Regions from separate parts of the Brevibacillus sp. SIMBA_040 genome, predicted to be linked through region 1. Evidence: riboswitches for the same ligand, from Rfam matches in the RefSeq annotation. Region 1 holds a riboswitch; the other holds the start of a gene.
The links. A riboswitch is a leader RNA that binds a small molecule or an ion and turns the genes downstream of it on or off. The one in region 1 is predicted to bind thiamine pyrophosphate.
Positions count from the first base shown of each region.

Region 2: linked by a shared signal. The riboswitch ahead of thiO (glycine oxidase ThiO) and the one ahead of thiS (sulfur carrier protein ThiS) in region 1 are both predicted to bind thiamine pyrophosphate.

Region 1 covers NZ_JAWRXI010000014.1:94,794-104,007, forward strand. The annotation lists gene SB752_RS22315 (sensor histidine kinase) at 1-1,189, shown strand, start outside; gene SB752_RS22320 (ABC transporter substrate-binding protein) at 1,167-2,195, opposite strand; gene SB752_RS22325 (ABC transporter permease) at 2,207-2,983, opposite strand; gene SB752_RS22330 (ABC transporter ATP-binding protein) at 2,983-3,759, opposite strand; gene tenA (thiaminase II) at 3,744-4,424, opposite strand; gene SB752_RS22340 (acetylornithine deacetylase) at 4,432-5,727, opposite strand; gene SB752_RS22345 (thiazole synthase) at 5,720-6,490, opposite strand; gene thiS (sulfur carrier protein ThiS) at 6,496-6,699, opposite strand; TPP riboswitch at 6,959-7,069, opposite strand; gene kapB (sporulation phosphorelay system protein KapB) at 7,109-7,492, opposite strand; gene SB752_RS22360 (alanyl-tRNA editing protein) at 7,535-8,749, opposite strand; gene SB752_RS22365 (DUF2203 domain-containing protein) at 8,839-9,214, shown strand, end outside.
Region 2 covers NZ_JAWRXI010000011.1:541-9,754, reverse strand. The annotation lists gene SB752_RS19245 (glycosyltransferase family A protein) at 1-675, shown strand, start outside; gene sspK (small acid-soluble spore protein K) at 698-829, opposite strand; gene SB752_RS19235 (DUF3886 domain-containing protein) at 927-1,193, shown strand; gene SB752_RS19230 (hypothetical protein) at 1,193-1,339, shown strand; gene SB752_RS19225 (hypothetical protein) at 1,390-1,566, shown strand; gene SB752_RS19220 (ABC transporter permease) at 1,621-2,811, opposite strand; gene SB752_RS19215 (ABC transporter ATP-binding protein) at 2,808-3,527, opposite strand; gene SB752_RS19210 (efflux RND transporter periplasmic adaptor subunit) at 3,560-4,834, opposite strand; partial or broken gene SB752_RS19205 (glucose-6-phosphate isomerase) at 5,053-6,402, shown strand; gene SB752_RS19200 (excisionase family DNA-binding protein) at 6,397-6,642, shown strand; TPP riboswitch at 6,728-6,844, shown strand; gene thiO (glycine oxidase ThiO) at 6,951-8,057, shown strand; gene SB752_RS19190 (hypothetical protein) at 8,194-9,108, shown strand.

The DNA of each region.
Region 1 (9,214 bases):
GGCGGAAAAACTTCTGCGCCAAAACTATGCCTGGGCTATGCTACTGGATGCTCAAGGACAGATCGCGTGGAGCTACTCTCTCCCCAACGAGCTGTCTCATTCCTATTCACTGGTGCAAGTCGCACAGTTTTCGCGAAATTACTTACAGGATTATCCAGTATATGTCTGGGAGCATACACAAGGACTCGTCGTCGTAGGCTTTCCGAAAGACAGTGTTGCCAAATATCAATTTGTCTTTCCGATTGATTGGATCAGCAATCTCCCCTATCGTTTTTTGGCTCTGCTGGCTGGCAATGTCGTACTAGCCTTACTTGTGGCCCTGCTGATCGGCTCCAGATTTGTTACGTCGATTAAACCTCTCGTTCGCGGGATTCATGCACTCGCAGATGAACAGCAAGCCTATGTCGAGCCCAAAGGTGTATTAAGCAGCCTGGCAAAAAGCATGAACCAAACGTCAACACTCCTCCAACAAAAAAATGAGATGCTAAAAGCAAGAGATGAAGCGCGTTCAAACTGGATTGCTGGAATCTCCCACGATATCCGCACACCGCTCTCCATGGTTCTAGGCTATGCAAGTGAGCTGGAGGAAAGCGAGCGCATACCCATAGAGGAGCAGAAGAAAGCTGGTATCATTCGTAAGCAGGGCGAAAAGCTGCGCTCACTCGTTCATGATTTGAATTTAGTTTCTATGCTGGAGTATGACATGCAGCCATTGTACCCGAAGCCATTGAGACTGTCAGCCATTGCCCGGAGTATTGCTACTGAATTTCTGAATAACGGATTGGATGATTCTTATACACTGGAGGTTGATCTCTCAGATGAATGTATCGTGGTAAACGGGGATGAAAAGCTTTTGACGCGGGCTGTCTCCAATCTGGTTCAAAACAGTATCACGCACAATCCGAAAGGCTGTCGAATTGTCTTGCGCACAGAGCTATCAGCAGATCGCCTGTCTGGTCGAATCATCGTTACAGACAACGGCAAGGGGTATCCGTCAGACGATCTCTCAGATTTGCTAGAGCTGCCCTACTCTACAAAAAGAAAAAGCCCGGTCCAAAACGGACACGGACTTGGTTTGCCAATGGTCGCAAGGATTGCCAAAGCCCATCGAGGGCAGCTTTTGCTGACAAGTACGATCGGAAACGGTATGGCATCTGAAATTGTTCTTACCGTGCAAGGTCGCGCATGACCTGCTCGGCTTTTACATCTGTTGTAATCAGTTTTTCGTTTTTCATCCAATCAATAAGCGTTTGCCATGACTCAGCCGTTTGATAGCCAAATGGCTTATCACCAGCATCCATCATCGGAATCAGGATATCCAGGCTTTTTGTCTCGATGTCTTTTTCAAGTGGGAATTCTCCTGCCTGTTTTGCCAGGAGCAGGTCGAGTGCCTTTTCCTTATTGTTTTTCACGTAGTCTTGACCTTTGGCAATTGCGCGCAGGAGCGCTTCGATCGCCTGCTGTTTTTTGCCGAAGGTGTCGTCGCTAGTAGTAAGCACCAGCTCATAGTAGTCAGGCACACCAAACTCAAATGGCTTAAAGGCATGAACAGCTACCCCATTTTTTTCGAGAATCAATTGCTCGTGGTTGATGTATCCTCCCACTACAGCATCTACCTTCTTGGCAGTCAGTGCAGGCACGATGTCAAAACCGATATCGGTAAACGAGAGACCCGAATCGTCTCCCCCTGCCTGTTTCACTACTGTTCGAACGATCGACTCATCCAGTGGAATGGACGGGTAACCGATATTTTTACCGGCAAGCTGCTGCGGGGTGTCGATACCACTGTCCTTGCGTGTCATGATGACGTTGAGCGGATGGCGTACAAGTGCCCCGACAGAAAGCACAGGAATTCCTTCTGAGCGAGCCTGGACGACCTGTGGTTGATAGCTGATTGCCAAATCAACCTTCCCTGCTGCAGCCATTTTGAGTGGATCATTGCTGTCAGATGGCATTTGCAGATTTACCTTGAGGTTTTCTTCCTTGAAAAAGCCTTGGTCTTCCGCTGCATACAGGAAGGAGTGAACTGCGTTTGGATACCAATCAAGTGCAATCGTCAGCTCTGTCGGTTCTCCTCCTTTTGCTTCCGGCGCCGATGTGCCAGGGCTGGTTCCCGCTTGGTTTCCGCAAGCTGCCAGACCTGTAGCGAGCGTCAGTGCCATTATTGTTTTCGTCCACGTATTTACACGTTTCATTGGTGTTCCTCCTAGTTTTTCACGTTGCTGCTTTTTTTCACTTTTACTTGCGGGCTAAAATGCCGCTCGACTCTTCCTACCAGCCAAAAGAGCAGCATCCCGAGCATAGATAACAGCAGGACTGAGGCAAACAAAGCTGGTGCCTGAAAATTACCAGAGGCGCGCCGGCCGAAATAGCCGAGTCCTTCACTCGCCCCAAGCCACTCCCCGATGGTTGCTCCCGCGACGCTGTACGTAGCAGCTACCTTTAATCCGCTAAAAAAGTGCGGCAGGCTCGATGGCAGCTGTAGCTTGGTAAAAATTTGCCCGCGTGTGGCCCCCATCGTTTTTAGTAGATTCAATGTATCTTTATCTGTGGAGCGCAGCCCATCATACGTATTGACTACGATCGGGAAAAAAGTAAACAAGATTGTGACCGCGATTTTTCCCGATAAATCATAGCCGAACCACAAAATAAAAACGGGTGATAATGCTATAATTGGGATTGTTTGGGAAATAACGATATAGGGGTAGACCAATCGCTCGACGATGCGACTCGCGTTCATCGCAAAGGCAAGCGATATCCCAAACACGATGGAAATTGACAACCCGATCAAAACCTCTTTTAGAGTCGCCCATAAATGCAAACCCAGAAGTGATTCACGCAGCTCCCATAAAGAAATCGCCACAGCACTCGGTGGGGGCAAAATAAACGGTGGAATCGCAAGCAACCGACAAGCGAGCTCCCACGCGATTAGGAACAGGGCGATGGAAAAACCAAACCAGACGCCTCTTTGCCAATGTCCCATTACGCTTCCCTCCCCAAGGAGGGCTGGCTCCGATGGCTGCGGAGCAAATCCCATATTTCCTCACGCAAAGCGAGGAACCCAGACTGATTGCGACTGACCAACGAACGTGGGCGATTAATCGAGACCCGAAGCTCAATTGGTTTCGTAATCGGTTTACCCGTAAGTACAACGACCCGATCCGCCAGTAAAATCGCTTCATCGATATCATGCGTAATCATCAGCATCGTGCTTCCCGTTTCCTGCCACTTGGCCATCAGCCATTCTTGCATGTCCATCCGGGTAATCCCGTCGAGAGAGCTGAAGGGTTCATCCAGAAGCATCATGCTTGAGCTTGACAGCAGGGCACGTAAAAAGGACACTCGTTGGCGCATCCCACCAGAAAGCTGTGCGGGATAAGCGTCCGCCCATTCTTTCAGACCGTATTGGGGAAGCTCATTTCTCACTCTCTCATGTGCTTCTTTTTTGGAGATGCCTTGGATTTCCAGTGGCAATGCAGCGTTTTCAACAATTGTACGCCACGGCATCAGTAAATCGCGCTGGGGCATATAGCCTACTTGCCCCAGCCGATTTGCCATCGCTTCTCCTCCTAGCAGTATCTCTCCCTGTTGTGGCTGCAAGACCCCTGCTATCAGTTGAAACAATGTGCTTTTGCCAATCCCGCTTGGTCCGATCAGACTTACAAATTCGCCTTTGGCTACGGTTAGGTCAAAGTTGTCGAGGATCGGTTGATCACCATAGGCAAATCGGACACCAGCGAAGGCTAGTTGATCTCGCACGGCCACATTTCCTTTCTGTACGCCATATCCCAGAACATATACTCCATTTTTGTGGTATACAGGAAATGTTCTTCGAGTCGAGCCAGTTCTTGCTCGTTCTTGCCGTCCGCCAACTCGTTCATAATATCGATCAGCCAAATTGCAAGCTGTCCAAACTCATCAGAGCTGTACATCCGCACCCATTCACCGTACAATTCATGCTCCAGAGCACCTTCTACTTTGGCCAAATGCTTGCCGATCTCCCAGTAGCTCCACGTGCAAGGCAGCAAGGAACTAACAAGCTCCGCCAATGATCCTTGATGAGCAACGCGCAGCATGTAGCTGGTATAAGCCAGCATCACAAAGGACGGCTTTGTTGCTTCCAGTTCCTCTCGAGAGATGCCAAAGCGTTCTGCATACTCTCGATGCAGCTCCATCTCCCCATTCAGCGTCGCTTCCTGCAAGCCTGCGAATCTGGCACTTGTAGTCAAGTCATAGGCTTTCGTGCTTGCCAGTGCAAACATTTTGGCGTAGTCGATCAAGTAGACGTAATCTTGCTTCATATAAAACTTGAACGAATCTACTGGCAAGCTGCCATCACCGAGCCCGGTAACAAACGGATGTTTATGCGTCTGTTCCCAAATCGGAGCCACACTGTTCCACAGTCGTTCTGTAAATTTTGTCATGATACATTCACTCCTTCGCATTTTTTGCCGTATTGCACCATTCGGCGATGAATCTGGCCATGATTTGGGCAAATTGGACAAGCTGTTCCGGATTGATAGATTCATCGACGGAATGAGCATGCTCTAGCTCTCCCGGCCCAAACAGAACGGCAGGAATTCCCGCATGAGCAAACCACCCCACATCGGTCACGCTCGGAGACATGTCAACCACCGGAGCTTGCTGTAGCTGGTTTTCGTAGGCAGATTGCAGCATGGCAAGTGCAGGATGATTTTGATCCAATTCTAGGGATGGAAAAATCTCTCCGCGCTCTTCGATCATAGAGCGGCCGCCCCAGCGAAAAGTTGGCGGATGATCCCGTAGCCACACATCGGCTGCTGCAGCTCTCAGCACATGGTCTTCCACCTCGCGAATAATCTGTTCGTACGATTCATTCGGGTAAAAATGGACCGTAATCCACAGTGCGCAGCGATCTGCAATAAAAGCAGCATGGCGCCCACCCTCGATCACAGCAGGATTAATTGTATTGCTACCCGCCGGGAAGCCTGGATACGATTTCAACACTGCCCAGTCTCGTTCGAGCTCTTGCAGGGCACTCATGATTTTCATCATTTTTTCAATTGCTGAGGCTCCTCGAACAGCGCCCCCAGCGTGAATGGTTTTAGATCGCATTCCGTCATGCAGAGTCGATGGACTTTCGATCGTGATCCAGCCAGTGATGACGCCCCCCTGACCTTGCATGTGCAGGTCACTCGAATCGACAACCACTGCGTAATCTGCCGTATAGCCACGTTCGATCGCTACCAGTGTTCCAGCTTCTCCTGCTTCCTCTCCGATAACGGATTGGAACATCAGATCGCCTTTGAATTCGATTCCATGCTCGCGAAGCATTTTAATCGCAAACAGTGAAGCAGCCAAACCGCCTTTCATATCTGCCACACCACGGCCATAAAGACGCCCATCCTCCCCTTTAGACAAAGAAAAGGGTGGGTATGTCCAACCGCTGTCGTCTCCCACTTCAGCGACGTCCATATGACCATTGATAATGAGGCTATTGGCTTCGCTTGGTGCCGTTCCCCGGAGACGACCCACAACATTGTCGTCCCCAGGATACACTTCCCACCGATCGATCTCGAAGCCTATTGCTTGCAGTTCATTTGCCAGGAAGGACTGTGCGCCATCACTGTTTCGTGCAGGCGGACTAACCGTCGGATGAGCGACCAGCTCCTGCAACAACGCGAACATCTCTTCTCTGCGGTTAGCAATCGCTGCTATTGCCTCCTGTAGACGGTCCACGTTACTCAATCATCCCTTCCGTTGGGCTGCTCGCAGACGCGTAACGTTTTTTGGCGATTCGACCTGCCAAGAAGCCTTTGCGTCCGGCTTCTACACCGAGCTTCATTGCTTCAGCCATGAGTACGGGATTGTCTGCGAGAGCGACGGCTGTGTTGAGTAGCACGCCATCAGCGCCAAGTTCCATTGCTTTTGCACAATCCGCGGGGGCACCAATTCCTGCGTCAACGATGATCGGTACTGTCGCTTCTTCAATGATAAAGCGCAGATTGTTTTCATTTACGATTCCTTGACCGGAACCAATCGGAGAAGCACCTGGCATGACTGCATGCACGCCAACCTCTTGCAGACGTCTTGCCAGAATCGGATCGTCATTGGTGTACGTCAAAACGATAAAGCCCTCTTCAACAAGGATTTTCGAAGCTTCCAGCGTGCCGATCGGATCAGGCAGCAGCGTTTTGGGATCGCCGATAACTTCGACCTTGATCATGTCACACAGACCGGATGCTTTTGCCAGGCGAGCGATACGGACTGCTTCCTCAGCAGTATAAGCACCTGCCGTATTTGGCAAGAGCGTAAATTTTTTCAGATCGAGCTGTTCCAAAAAGTTAGGCTCTTGCGGATTTTCCAAATTAAGTCTGCGAATGGCAAACGTCAAAATTTCTGCCTCTGATACTTCCACCGCTTTTCCTTGTGTATCCAGATCCGCAAACTTACCTGTACCCAAAAGCAAGCGCGAACGGAATTCGTAAGGTCCAATTTTCAATGCATCCATGATGATCATCCTCCTCCTACAAAATGAACAATTTCTATGCGATCCCCATCAGCAATGGGTGTCGTCTCATACTGGGAACGATCTATGATGTCGCCATTTTGCTCCACCACTACAATCTTCTCTTGCAGCTGGTAAGATGCCAGCAATTCACGCAACGTGCCGATTTCTGCTGCCAACTCTACTTTTTTTCCATTCAGTTGAACAACCATTGTATTCCTCCTTCTCATGCGCCCCAAGGATTGTACTCTGCAACATAAACGTCCCGCTTATAAATTCTTACACGTAGAAAAAAAGCTCCCCCCACCTGCTGGTTTACACCCAGTCAGACAGAAGAAGCCGAATAACGGTACACCCTAAAGCGAATGGCGAATAAAAAAACCATCCGCCTTGGGATGGTTGAGTTTCGATCCTCTCGAAGAAGTTCTCGTTTAAGTGTGGATGCACTCAAAAAGACATCTTCTAGTGATAACGATTCGCTATACCTCTTCCTCCGCTGGCATGACCCAGGTCAGGTTCAACGGTCAGTAACACATTCGTTACAATCTCAGCCAACAATGCTCGGCCCCCGTTTGGTAGTTAACCTATTCAGTTGTCTTGCTCGATTTCTACAGTACCACTCTATTTTCTGTTTGTAAAGGTTTCCTTGTGCAATGCTTCCAATTCAACCAGACAACGCTCTGCCCAGATGGACATTTTTCTGAGCTTGTCCATCTCGCGCTCCATTGCCACGCGAACAGACTCCTTATAATCAGGAATCGCCCCATTATAACGAATCGGCCCTACAGATGAAGTCATAAATTTTTCTTGATAAGACAAGGCTGGGCGCTGATGAAACAAAGGAACGTCAACCTCAAACGATGTGTGCAGGTCGCCCTGTGTCGGAAATTTGGTTACTGCCAGTACCTTTACCAACAGCTTGCTATCATGGTTTTCTAGCACTTCCGTAATATATTCTCCCGTTTTTTGTGTGACACGTACGATATCTCCCGGGTTCCACATCATCATGATCTCCTCCTCAACGATACGAATGATTTATACTCCAGCTTATGCTTCCAATGCTGTTTCCAATAGCTTGCGTGCGTGAGCAAGTACATCTTCGGCAGCCATCACAGGTTGTCCACCGCCTTGAGCCATAGCAGGGTTCCCGCCACCTTTTCCAGAAATGAGCGGCAGCGTTTCTTTTATCAGTTGATTGACTGCTACCGTAGAAGCTTGTCCGCGAGCAAATACGAGCTGTAATTTTTCCCCTGTCGCAGCCAGGAGACAAACCGTATCTGGTGCCTCAGCCGTCATCATTTGGGCAAATTGCTGGAGCTCTTGTATCGTTTTATCAGTAAAGGCAAGCTGGATTAAGCGTACGCTTCCTATTGTTGTAGCATGTGCGAGTTGCTTTTGCACCTCGACACCTAGCAGCAGCTTTTCTTTTTCCATAAGCGTTTGTTTCAGGAGATCCCGCTCTGCAATGACTCTCTGCGTCTGCTCGATCAGCTCTGCTTCACTCGTTAGCAAATCACGCGCCAGCTCACGAACGGTCGCTAGCTTGCGGGTGTAATCACGCAATGCTCGCCAGCCGCAAATAAACTCCAGACGGATATTGCCGCGATGGCGTTCCCAGCCCAAGATTTTAATCATCCCGACTTCGCTTGTCCGCACAGGATGGGTTCCACCACATGGATTGTAGTCAAAATCGGGAATCATGACCACGCGAATATTTTCGGTCACGGTTGGCTGTTTTTTCAATGGAAGTGTAGCCAGCTCAGCCTCTTCTACAAAACGAGCAATGATCGGGTGATTTTCGAGGACGACCTGGTTTGCTCGCTGCTCTACCTTTGTCCACACATCCTCCGTTAATTCATCCAGACGCACATCGATTGTGACGCGTTCTTTGCCCAAATGAAAAGCGAGCGTCTCCGCTTGTACTACCTCTAGAAAAGCGGCGGAGAGAATATGCTGACCTGCATGCTGCTGCATATGGTCAAAGCGGCGCTCCCAATCAATCTGCCCAGTTACCTCAGTAATCTCTTCTGGCAATGAAGATGCCAGCCTATGACGCACTTCGCCACCAATTTCTTCGACATCCACCACTTGAATATCGCCGAGCAGCCCTAAATCACACGGCTGTCCGCCACCTGTTGGATAAAAGGCGGTCTTGCTAAGCACTACATACGCAGTACCATCTTCCTCTGTTCCTCTTTTAGTGATTTGCGCTGAAAATGTTTGAATGTAGGCATCTTGGTAATACAATCTATCTTTCATCATGACTCCTTGCCGTATGGAACCATTCCACACTTGTCTTTTATTCCAGCATTTTCTCTGGCTAGTCGTTGCTAGTATAATAGAGTTAGGAGGTGTTTTCTTTGACCAAAAAACTGTTTACGCTAGAAGAAGCCAATGACCTGCTGCCGTATATACGCGAAGAGCTCTCCTTTTTACAGGAAGCGAAACGCTCTTTCTATAATCTCTATCAGCAGCGTGAGCAGATAAAAAGGCAACAGCCCCTAGATGAACAAGAGCTGTTTACGCTGGAATGCCGTCTAGAATTTTTGGAGCTGGAAGCCCAAATGCATATCACGCAGCTGATTTCAAAAGGAGTCCAGGTCAAGGATATCGACATCGGGTTGTTTGACTTTCCAGCGATGTTGGGCGGCAAGGAAATCCTGCTGTGCTGGCGCGCCGGCGAGGACGCGATTACGCATTATCACGGTCTTCACGAAGGCTTCGCAG
Region 2 (9,214 bases), on a different contig from region 1:
GCCCATTATCCCCTGCAATGCCTGCGGTTTCGGAGGACGCTACCGCTTGCAGAGCTTTTGAATCGGGGAATGAAGCAGGCACGTGGCGAACTGATCATTTTCTTGTCACCGACGATGATCGTTCCGCGGGAGTTCATCAGTGTGCACCTGCATGCACACGAGAAGAACCCGAGACTCGTCCTGCTGGGACTGAATACAAGGCGTATCTATTCGGTATACGATCCACTCTTCAGTCCAATTCAGCATGCTGAGTGCAGGGAATGGCTGGAGAATTACCCGTATATCAAGCGTCCGCATTCGCAGGCGCAAACGATCCGATTACTTGAAGAGAGCCAGATTGTGAATGGTCAGGCATTCCCGATCAGCTTGCCCTGTCCGGAAACGGAAAAGCGCCTTACCATCTGGCATAAATATGGTGCGAGCTTATCTGGGTATCGGTGGCCGTGGACACTATTTTCGACTCGGCACGTCTCTGTCTCCCGCGCCATTCTAGACGCAGCGGGTGTTTTCAAAGTACTGCCGCGAGTGGAGATGGAGCGTGATCTGGCAAAACGCCTGATGAAAAAAGGAGCTGTATTCCAGTTGGACGAAAAGCTGACACTGCTGAGGCAGGAATGGGTAAGACGGAAAGTGCTGGATCGCCCACCGCTTAACAAGAAGAACCGCCGAGCGTGAATAGCCCGGCGGTTTTTGCTTGCTAACGGTTTTCTTTTAACCGCTCTTGTGGTTCACTATTAATGGAACCGTCAGAGCGAACGGCTTCCGATTGGGATTTTGGTCCTCTGATTTCTGCGGTTTTCCCGAAGTCTTTTGCTTTGTTGCGCACCATGTCTTGTCCTCCTCCTCATGCCAGATGGACATAGTATGACCAGGTTTGAGCCAGAGAATGAGGACAGAAATGAGATAGAGAAAGGATGGAAGTTAAAATGGCGAAGAAGCAGCGCAAGCCGCAGCGTCCAGCAATGCAAGCGGAAGAAACAAAAAACGGACTAAACAGTCTGAAGGATATGCTGAATGCTGATGCACTCGGAAAGCTCAAGCTGTTGGAAAAGGAAATGAAGGCAGACAGCGAACGAAAAGCACAGGAAGCAGCGGAACAAAAGCGTCGTGAGCAGGAAGAGCGCGAGCGAAACAAAAGCTTTGGCGAGCTCTTGGCTGATTATGAGAAAAAGGGTGGAGGCAAGTTTAGCTAATGCGTGATGAGCAGCAGAAGGCTCGCCCCGACACTTCGAAAAATGGCATGATGAAAAAGCGCCAATTGGATGTAAAGGATGAGGCCATCAAGGAACGAGGCCGCCAGGTTCTCAATCGTTTGGTTAAAAAGGAGCCAAAAAAGTGATTTTTTTCCGTCCCATCCCATATAGCTAGGGAAGGGAAAGGAGGGAGATCATGGGGACAATCCTGCTCCTGATCAGTCTCCTCTGCGTAGCTATAGGCACCTGGAAGCTGAGCAGGATTTACAAGGCAGACAAGGCGGACAACAAAACGATTTGGTGGGCCGTGGCGAGCGTCGGAATTGCGCTTTTTTTTCTTTTGAAACTCATGACGGATACCTTTCCAACGTAAAACATGCACCGAAAGCGCAAGCAACGCCAGGTGCATGTTTTTTATTACCTCATTTTATTCGTAACGCAGGGCTTCGATCGGGTCCAGCTTGGCAGCTTTGTTCGCCGGGTACAGGCCGAAGAAGATACCGATTGCACTGGAAAAACCAAAAGCGATGAATACGCTGTTCCAGGATAGGGTCGGCGGCAAATTGGCAAAGTGGGAGATCAGAGCAGCGATGCCAAGTCCGAACAAGACGCCGATCAGACCACCGATCAGGCAGACAATTACCGACTCAATCAGGAACTGGACCAATATATCGCGGCGTCTGGCACCCAGCGCTTTGCGAATACCGATCTCTCGCGTACGCTCGGTGACAGATACGAGCATGATGTTCATAACCCCGACGCCACCAACCACTAGCGAGATACCAGCAATGACGCTAAAGATCAGAGTCAGTGTGCCAGTCAGTTGATTGAACTGGTCGACTGATTCCTGCATGCTGCGAGCCATGTAATGATCTTTCTTTTGATGCTTGCGGCTCAAATATTGCTGCACCTGTTGCATGGCAGGAGTTACAGATGCTTTATCGATCGCTTTTCCCATAAACATTTGGACGGATGGCTCTTCCTGCAAGGTTTGATGGAAGCGAATCGGAACAAAGGCGCCAAAGGTTTGCGCACCCATATCAAACTTGAATTTCTCCTCAGTGTATGTCCCGATAACAACGAGCGAGTTGTTTCCCCAGCGTACGCGCTGTCCGATCGGATTCATTTGTCCAAATAGTTTTTCCCCGAGTGCTTCCTCGAGCACGACTACAGCACGCTGCTCCTTGTCGTCTGTATTGTTGAAAAGACGTCCTTTTGCTACCTTCATTGTCTTTTGCATGGCAAAGTAATCAGATGTAGTAGCTGAGAGGTTAACCCGTTCTTCCTTCTTTGGACCTTTCATTTCGATGGTCGCGGAGTTGTAAGGAACGATGTATTCGATTGCGGGACTAATCTTGCTGAGTACCTCCGCATCCTCTACCGTCAAATCATCGTTAGACATCGTTTCTTTGGTTTCCCAGTTAATATAGACGTTGAAGGTGTTTTGCCCAAACTTCTCCATCTCCTGATTGATGGCATTTTGTCCACCCTCACCAAGAGTCGTCACCGTAATGACAGAGGTAATCCCGATAATAATCCCGAGCATCGTCAGACTGGAGCGCATTTTGTTTGCCCAAATACCTTCTACTGCGGTAGTGAAGCTCTCCAAAAAATTCATGTGACGATCACCTCGTCCGACGGAGTGGCAAAGAGTCGCTCAGTGACCCGCTCATCCCGAATAATCACACCGTCTTTAAAAGTAACGATTCGTTCTGCGTGCTGGGCGATGTCCAGCTCATGTGTTACCAGAATGATCGTGACACCCTGTGCATGCAGCTCCTGAAACATCGCCATGATTTCGATACCAGAGCGGCTGTCGAGATTTCCTGTTGGTTCGTCAGCCAGCAAAATGGCAGGGCGGTTCACCAGTGCACGGGCGATAGCTACCCGCTGCTTTTGTCCGCCGGAGAGCTGTGTCGGCTTGTGGTGCATTCGCTCACCAAGTCCTACCCGTTTGAGTGCTTCGGTTGCACGCTTCCTGCGTTCTGATCGGCTAACATTGGCGTACATCATCGGCAGCTCTACATTGTGCAGAGAGGTAGAACGAGCCAAAAGATTAAAGGATTGAAAGACAAAGCCGATTTTTTGATTGCGAACATGGGCAAGCTGCTGGTCCTTCAGACTGCTCACTTCGATTCCATCCAGCATATATATTCCCGTATCCGGGCGATCCAGACAACCTAACATGTTCATAAATGTCGATTTCCCTGACCCTGATGGTCCCATGATGGCTACGAATTCGCCCTGTTCCACCAGGAGAGAGACGCCTTTTAAGATAGGAAGTGTAGAGTCGCCCGTTTTATATGATTTCGTCAAGCCTTCTACGTGAAGCATTGTCGGCTGACCTCCTTTCCTGCTTAAGTGAGCTACATACCCATTCCTGCTCCGCCCGGCATCGGCATGATTGGTGCTCCATCAGACAAGGAATCAACAGGGCTCAAAATAATTTGTTCATCACCATTCAAACCGGATTTCACATGAGAGAACAGCTCGTTTTCTGTCCCCGTCTCGATTTTTTGCTTTTTCGCTACGCCGTCGGCTGCGACCCAGACAAACGTGCTGCCGTCAGCATCCTGTTGCACGGCTTCAATCGGTACTTGCAGTGCATTATCAATTTTTTCGACGGAAATATTGATGTCGACATGGAAGCCAGGCTTGAGGGCAGACAAATCACCTTCAGGCGTTAACGTCACTTTGACACGGGTTTTTTCACCTTGGCCCGAGCTGCTTTGTGTGGTGGTTGCCGTTGGTGCAATCCGCGTGACTTTTGCATTCAGCTTTTGTTTTCCTAGTGTCGTGCCTTCGATAACTGCAGGTTGTCCCGCCTTCATTTTGTTTACATCTGATTCATTAATATCTGCCTGAATCAACAGGTTATCGAGATTTGCGAGTGTTAAAATCTCTGTTCCCTTGTTCACGTATTGTCCGTTGTCGGCTGCAACACCGATGATGGTTCCATCTGCTGGAGCAACGAGAACGCTTTGGACGCGATCCTTTTCCAACTGACCTCGTTCCACTTGCAGCTTGTTGATTTGGGCTTGCTGAGAAGCGATTTCTTCTTTGCGAGGCCCCTTTTTCTTGAGGGAGAGCTGCTGCTTGGCTACATTCAGGGTAGAAAGAGTAGAGTCTACCTGAGATTTGGCTTTATCCAGCTCCTGCTGTGTAGAGGCACCCGATGTAAAAAGCTGATGCATCCGGTCGTATTCTTTTTTAGCGTTATCGTACTCGCGCTGCGCTTGCAAAACGCGCTCATTCTCCTGCGCAACTTCCTCCGGCTCATTACCTACCTGAGCTTTTGCCAGATTGGCTCTCGCCAGCTCCATTTGAGCCTCGATATCGAGAATTTTGCTATCGACGTCAGATGTATCAATTTTCGCAATGACCTGTCCCTTTTTGACTTTGTCTCCTTCCTTTACGACAAACTCTCGCAAGGTTCCGGTTACATTCGCGTACTGCTTTTGCTTGTCCTCAACAATAACGACCCCGGAAGTGAGAATCTTGCTTTCCAGAGTCGACTTCGTTGTAGTTCCGATGTTTACGGGCATACCCATGGCTTGTTGTGATCCTGTCATGCCTAATCCGACATAACCGACGCCCAGGAGGACAACTACGGAACCAATGATCCACCAGCGTTTTTTCATGATTGATTTCCCCTTGTTTTTCTTAAAGTGATGAAATAAAGCGTAATGCCAAAACATTTCGTTGCTCGAAAGGTTATACGAAATGATTGGAAAAGGGTTACAGCTGTGGCGAAATATTTATGATTTCATCGCTTTTTGATAGGTTTTGACGTAAAGTACTTTACGGGCAAATCCCGTGATAAGATAAGGAATAGATGACGTTCCTTTGGAGGGGAGCTATGAACCAAGCGATTCGTTTTGATTACTCCAACGCTCGTGCTTTTGTCAAACCTCATGAATGGGAGCAGCTTGCTCCGGCGATTGGTCAGGCGCATGAAATGCTGCACAAAAGAACGGGACCAGGCAGAGATTATCTCGGGTGGGTAGATTGGCCCGAGCAGTACGACCGTGCTGAGTACGAACGAATCCGACAGGCAGCGGCACGTATTTCCTCTGACTCCGATGTGCTTCTGGTCATTGGAATAGGAGGCTCTTATTTAGGGGCAAAGGCTGTTCTAGACATCCTGGGACATAGCTTCTACAATTTGCTGCCGAAGTCCAAGCGGCGCTCCCCGGAGATTTATTTTGTGGGCAACAATATCAGTCCCGTCTACATTTCGCATCTGATGGACGTGCTGGAAGGAAAAGACGCGTCGATCAACGTCATCTCGAAATCAGGGACAACGACAGAGCCTGCGATTGCATTCCGGCTTTTTCGCAACTGGTTAGAGAAAAAGTACGGGCGAGAGAAAGCTAAAAAACGAATCTACATCACGACTGACAAGGCACGTGGAGCCTTGAAAAAGCTAGCTGACGAAGAGGGCTATGAAACGTTCGTCATTCCCGATGATATCGGCGGACGCTATTCAGTCCTGACCGCTGTGGGGCTTTTACCGATCGCGGTGAGTGGCGCGAATATGGATGCCCTGATGCAGGGAGCAGCAGATGCCAGAGAGCAGTACATGGTCATGGATCTGCATGAAAATCCGTGCTACCAATATGCGGCGATACGCAATGCGCTGTATCGAAAAGGCAAGATGGTAGAGCTGTTGGTCAGCTATGAACCGCAATTTCGCTTTTTTGCTGAATGGTGGAAGCAGCTATTCGGTGAGTCGGAGGGCAAGGACGGAAAAGGTATTTTTCCAGCCTCTGCCGAGTTTTCGACGGATTTGCATTCTTTGGGACAATACATACAGGACGGTATGAGGCATTTGTTTGAAACGACGGTTTCGGTATCTAAACCTGCCATCGATATGACTGTACAGGAGGACCCGGACGATGTAGACGGTCTGAATTTCCTGACAGGCAAGCGCATGGGGTTTGTCAATAAAAAAGCTTTCGAAGGAACAGTGCTTGCCCACGTAGCTGGCGGAGTCCCTAATCTGCTCATAGAGATTCCGGAAGCCACGGCTTATCATGTGGGGGGCCTGATCTACTTTTTTGAAAAGGCGTGCGGGATAAGCGGCTATTTGTTAGGCGTAAACCCGTTTGATCAGCCAGGAGTAGAGGCGTATAAAGCCAATATGTTTGCACTTCTGGGCAAACCTGGCTACGAAGAGCAGAAAGCAGAACTGGAGGCTAGATTGCAAGAGAATAAGACGTATTTGACCGTTGCGGAGACAGCAGCCTATCTGGAGCTCCCGGAAACCTTTATTTTGGAAAGAATTAGCCAAGGGCGGATTCGCGCGGTTCACGATGGCAATGAATACTTGATCAACAAGGATCAGTTCAAGCATCATCTAGAGGAAATGCGCAAGCTACGAGAGTACGAGGAAGCAGCCAGACACGAAACGATTCCCGAAAGCTATGATGTAAAAGATGAGGACTAAGCCATTGCCTTTGTTAGACTTGTCAGATGGTTGCCAACAGGACTATACTGGTCAATGAAAAAGGAAATGTAAACAACATAGACGAAGTAGCAACTCGGGGAGTCCTTCATGCAGGGCTGAGAGGATGGAAGCGACAGACCATCGACCCATTGCACCTGATCCGGATCATGCCGGCGCAGGGATATGGTTGCCGGCAAAACTGCGCCTTGATTGGTTATATGCGTATGAGCCCACCTTTTCCTGCATAGGAGATGGTGGGCTTTTTGCCTTTGGTATGACCCGGACGAACACAGTGAGGAGAGAGAAGCATGAGTGATTGTCTGGTAGTGGGTGGAGGTATCATTGGACTTAGTTTGGCGTATGAGCTGTCGCGCCGAGGCATGTCGATTACGCTAGTTGAACAAGGGGAGTGGGGCGGGCAGGCGTCTTCTGCAGCGGCAGGGATGTTGGCCCCTTTGAAAGAATTTACGGCTCCGGGACCGATGCTCGATATGGGGGTAGCTTCTCTGCGACAGTACCCGCAATGGGCGCAAACACTGGAGGAATTCACCGCAGGAGATGTTCAGTTAAGTCTGGAGGGACTGCTAACGGTCGCACTGGATGATGACGAACAAGAGCAGCTGCTGGCCAAATATCGTTGGCAAAAGGAAAAAGGATACGCTGTTCACTGGCTCACGGGAAAAGAGCTGACCGAGGTCGAGCCGATGCTGACCGACAGTGCTCAGGCTGCCATCTATTCGCCAAGAGAAGGGCACATCAACAATCGCTTGCTGCTCAGGGCGTTGGTGACAGCATGCCGACTGCAAGGCGTGAAGCTGCTCTCAGGATGTGTAGTGAGTGGAATTGCCGTCAAAGCAGGTAGGGTCATCGGAGTAGAAAGCTCCATGGGACCGCTTCGCGCGGGGCAAACCGTGATCACTTCCGGTGCATGGGCAGGAATTATGCTGGAGATGCTGAACGTTTCTGTGCCTGTACGGCCTGTGCGCGGACAGATTGCGGCTGTCTCCTCCGTGGGTATACCGCTTCGGACAGTCATTTTTGGGACGTCAGGCTACATCACGCCTAAAAAGGATGGAAAAATCGTAATTGGCGCCACAGAGGATGAAAGTGGCTTTCAGCGCGAAGTAACAATGGCTGGCTTGGCTAGCATTTTAAATGGTGTCATGCCGTACGTTCCAGCATTGCACACAGCTGCGTTCCTGGAGGCATGGGGAGGACTTCGCCCAGCGACGGCAGACGGTAAGCCGCTACTCGGTCCGATCCCAGACTGGAGTGGGCTCTCTATTGCAGGAGGACATTTCCGCAACGGTATTTTGTTATCACCAATCACAGCAAAGTGGATGGCAGATTACCTGGAGCAGGGCAGTACAGAGCATCTGGAGCCATTTTTGCCATCGCGTTTTATTGGTGAATAGCGCCTGTTTCATGCTTATCCTGGTTTTGAGTGAGCATCTTCGTGGAAATTGGGCTAGTCCAGCCTATAATACGGTACACCTCCCCATAGGCACCTGTATATGGTAATAAAGAAACACCAGAAGGGGAGGAGTTTCCATGCAGTCTGATGAAAAAAACCTATACCAGGCTGACATTCAGACCGTCAGTCTGCTAAAGGATATGCGTGAAAATGTGCACAACATTTGCAAGGATTACGTGGAGCAAAAAGTGCGCATCGAAGCCATTGATGGGCAGGTCATTGAAGGTGTCATTGTCGATTATGACGATCAAAATGTATATGTCGAAGTAGAGGATCCAGATGCGGAAGAAGAAGTAGATGATGAGGACGATTACTATCAGGTGGAGCAAGTCGCAAGTCATCAAACCTATGCGGACTGGGGAAATCCCTATGTTTCACCGTATGATGTTTATTATCCTTACCCTTATGGAGGCTACGATCCGTACGGTGATATAAGTCCTTATCCTGGTGGAAACGTAGGCCCGTATGGCAGCAGCAACAACCCATTTCCGCAAGTAAGCCCGTATAGCAGCAGTAACAACCCATTTCCACAAGTAAGCCCGTATAGCAGCAGCAACAACCCATTTCCACAAGTAAGTCCGTACAGTAGAGGCAAAAGGCCATCACCACAAGTAAGTCCGTATAGCAGTGGTAAAAGACCATCGCCACAAGTAAGCCCATATAGCAGTAGCAGCAATCCCTGCGTTCCGATCAGCCCTTATGGAGAAAATCCTTACAGCCAGGTGAGCCCATATAGTGGAATGAATCCTTTTCATCCACAAGTAAGTCCATATATGGGCTTCAATCCATTCCCGCCGTTTCCGCCGGTATCGGCGTTTCCACCACCATTCCCACCACCGTTTCCACCACCGCCGCCACCTTGCCCACCAATGGGTATATCGCCGCAACCATTACCACCTGTTATTGTTCCGAAAAGACGTCGACGTCGCTGTGGCGGTCGCAAAATCATCCCGCTTGCATTGTTTACGCTGCTTACCATCGCCTTGCTTTAATAAGAAAATGAGCAACAAGTCTTTTGCCAAGCTTGGGCGTAGAGGCTTGTTGTCTTTTTCTTTTTGGGGGAGTACAACCAGTTGTTTTGTCACACATTAATAGAAG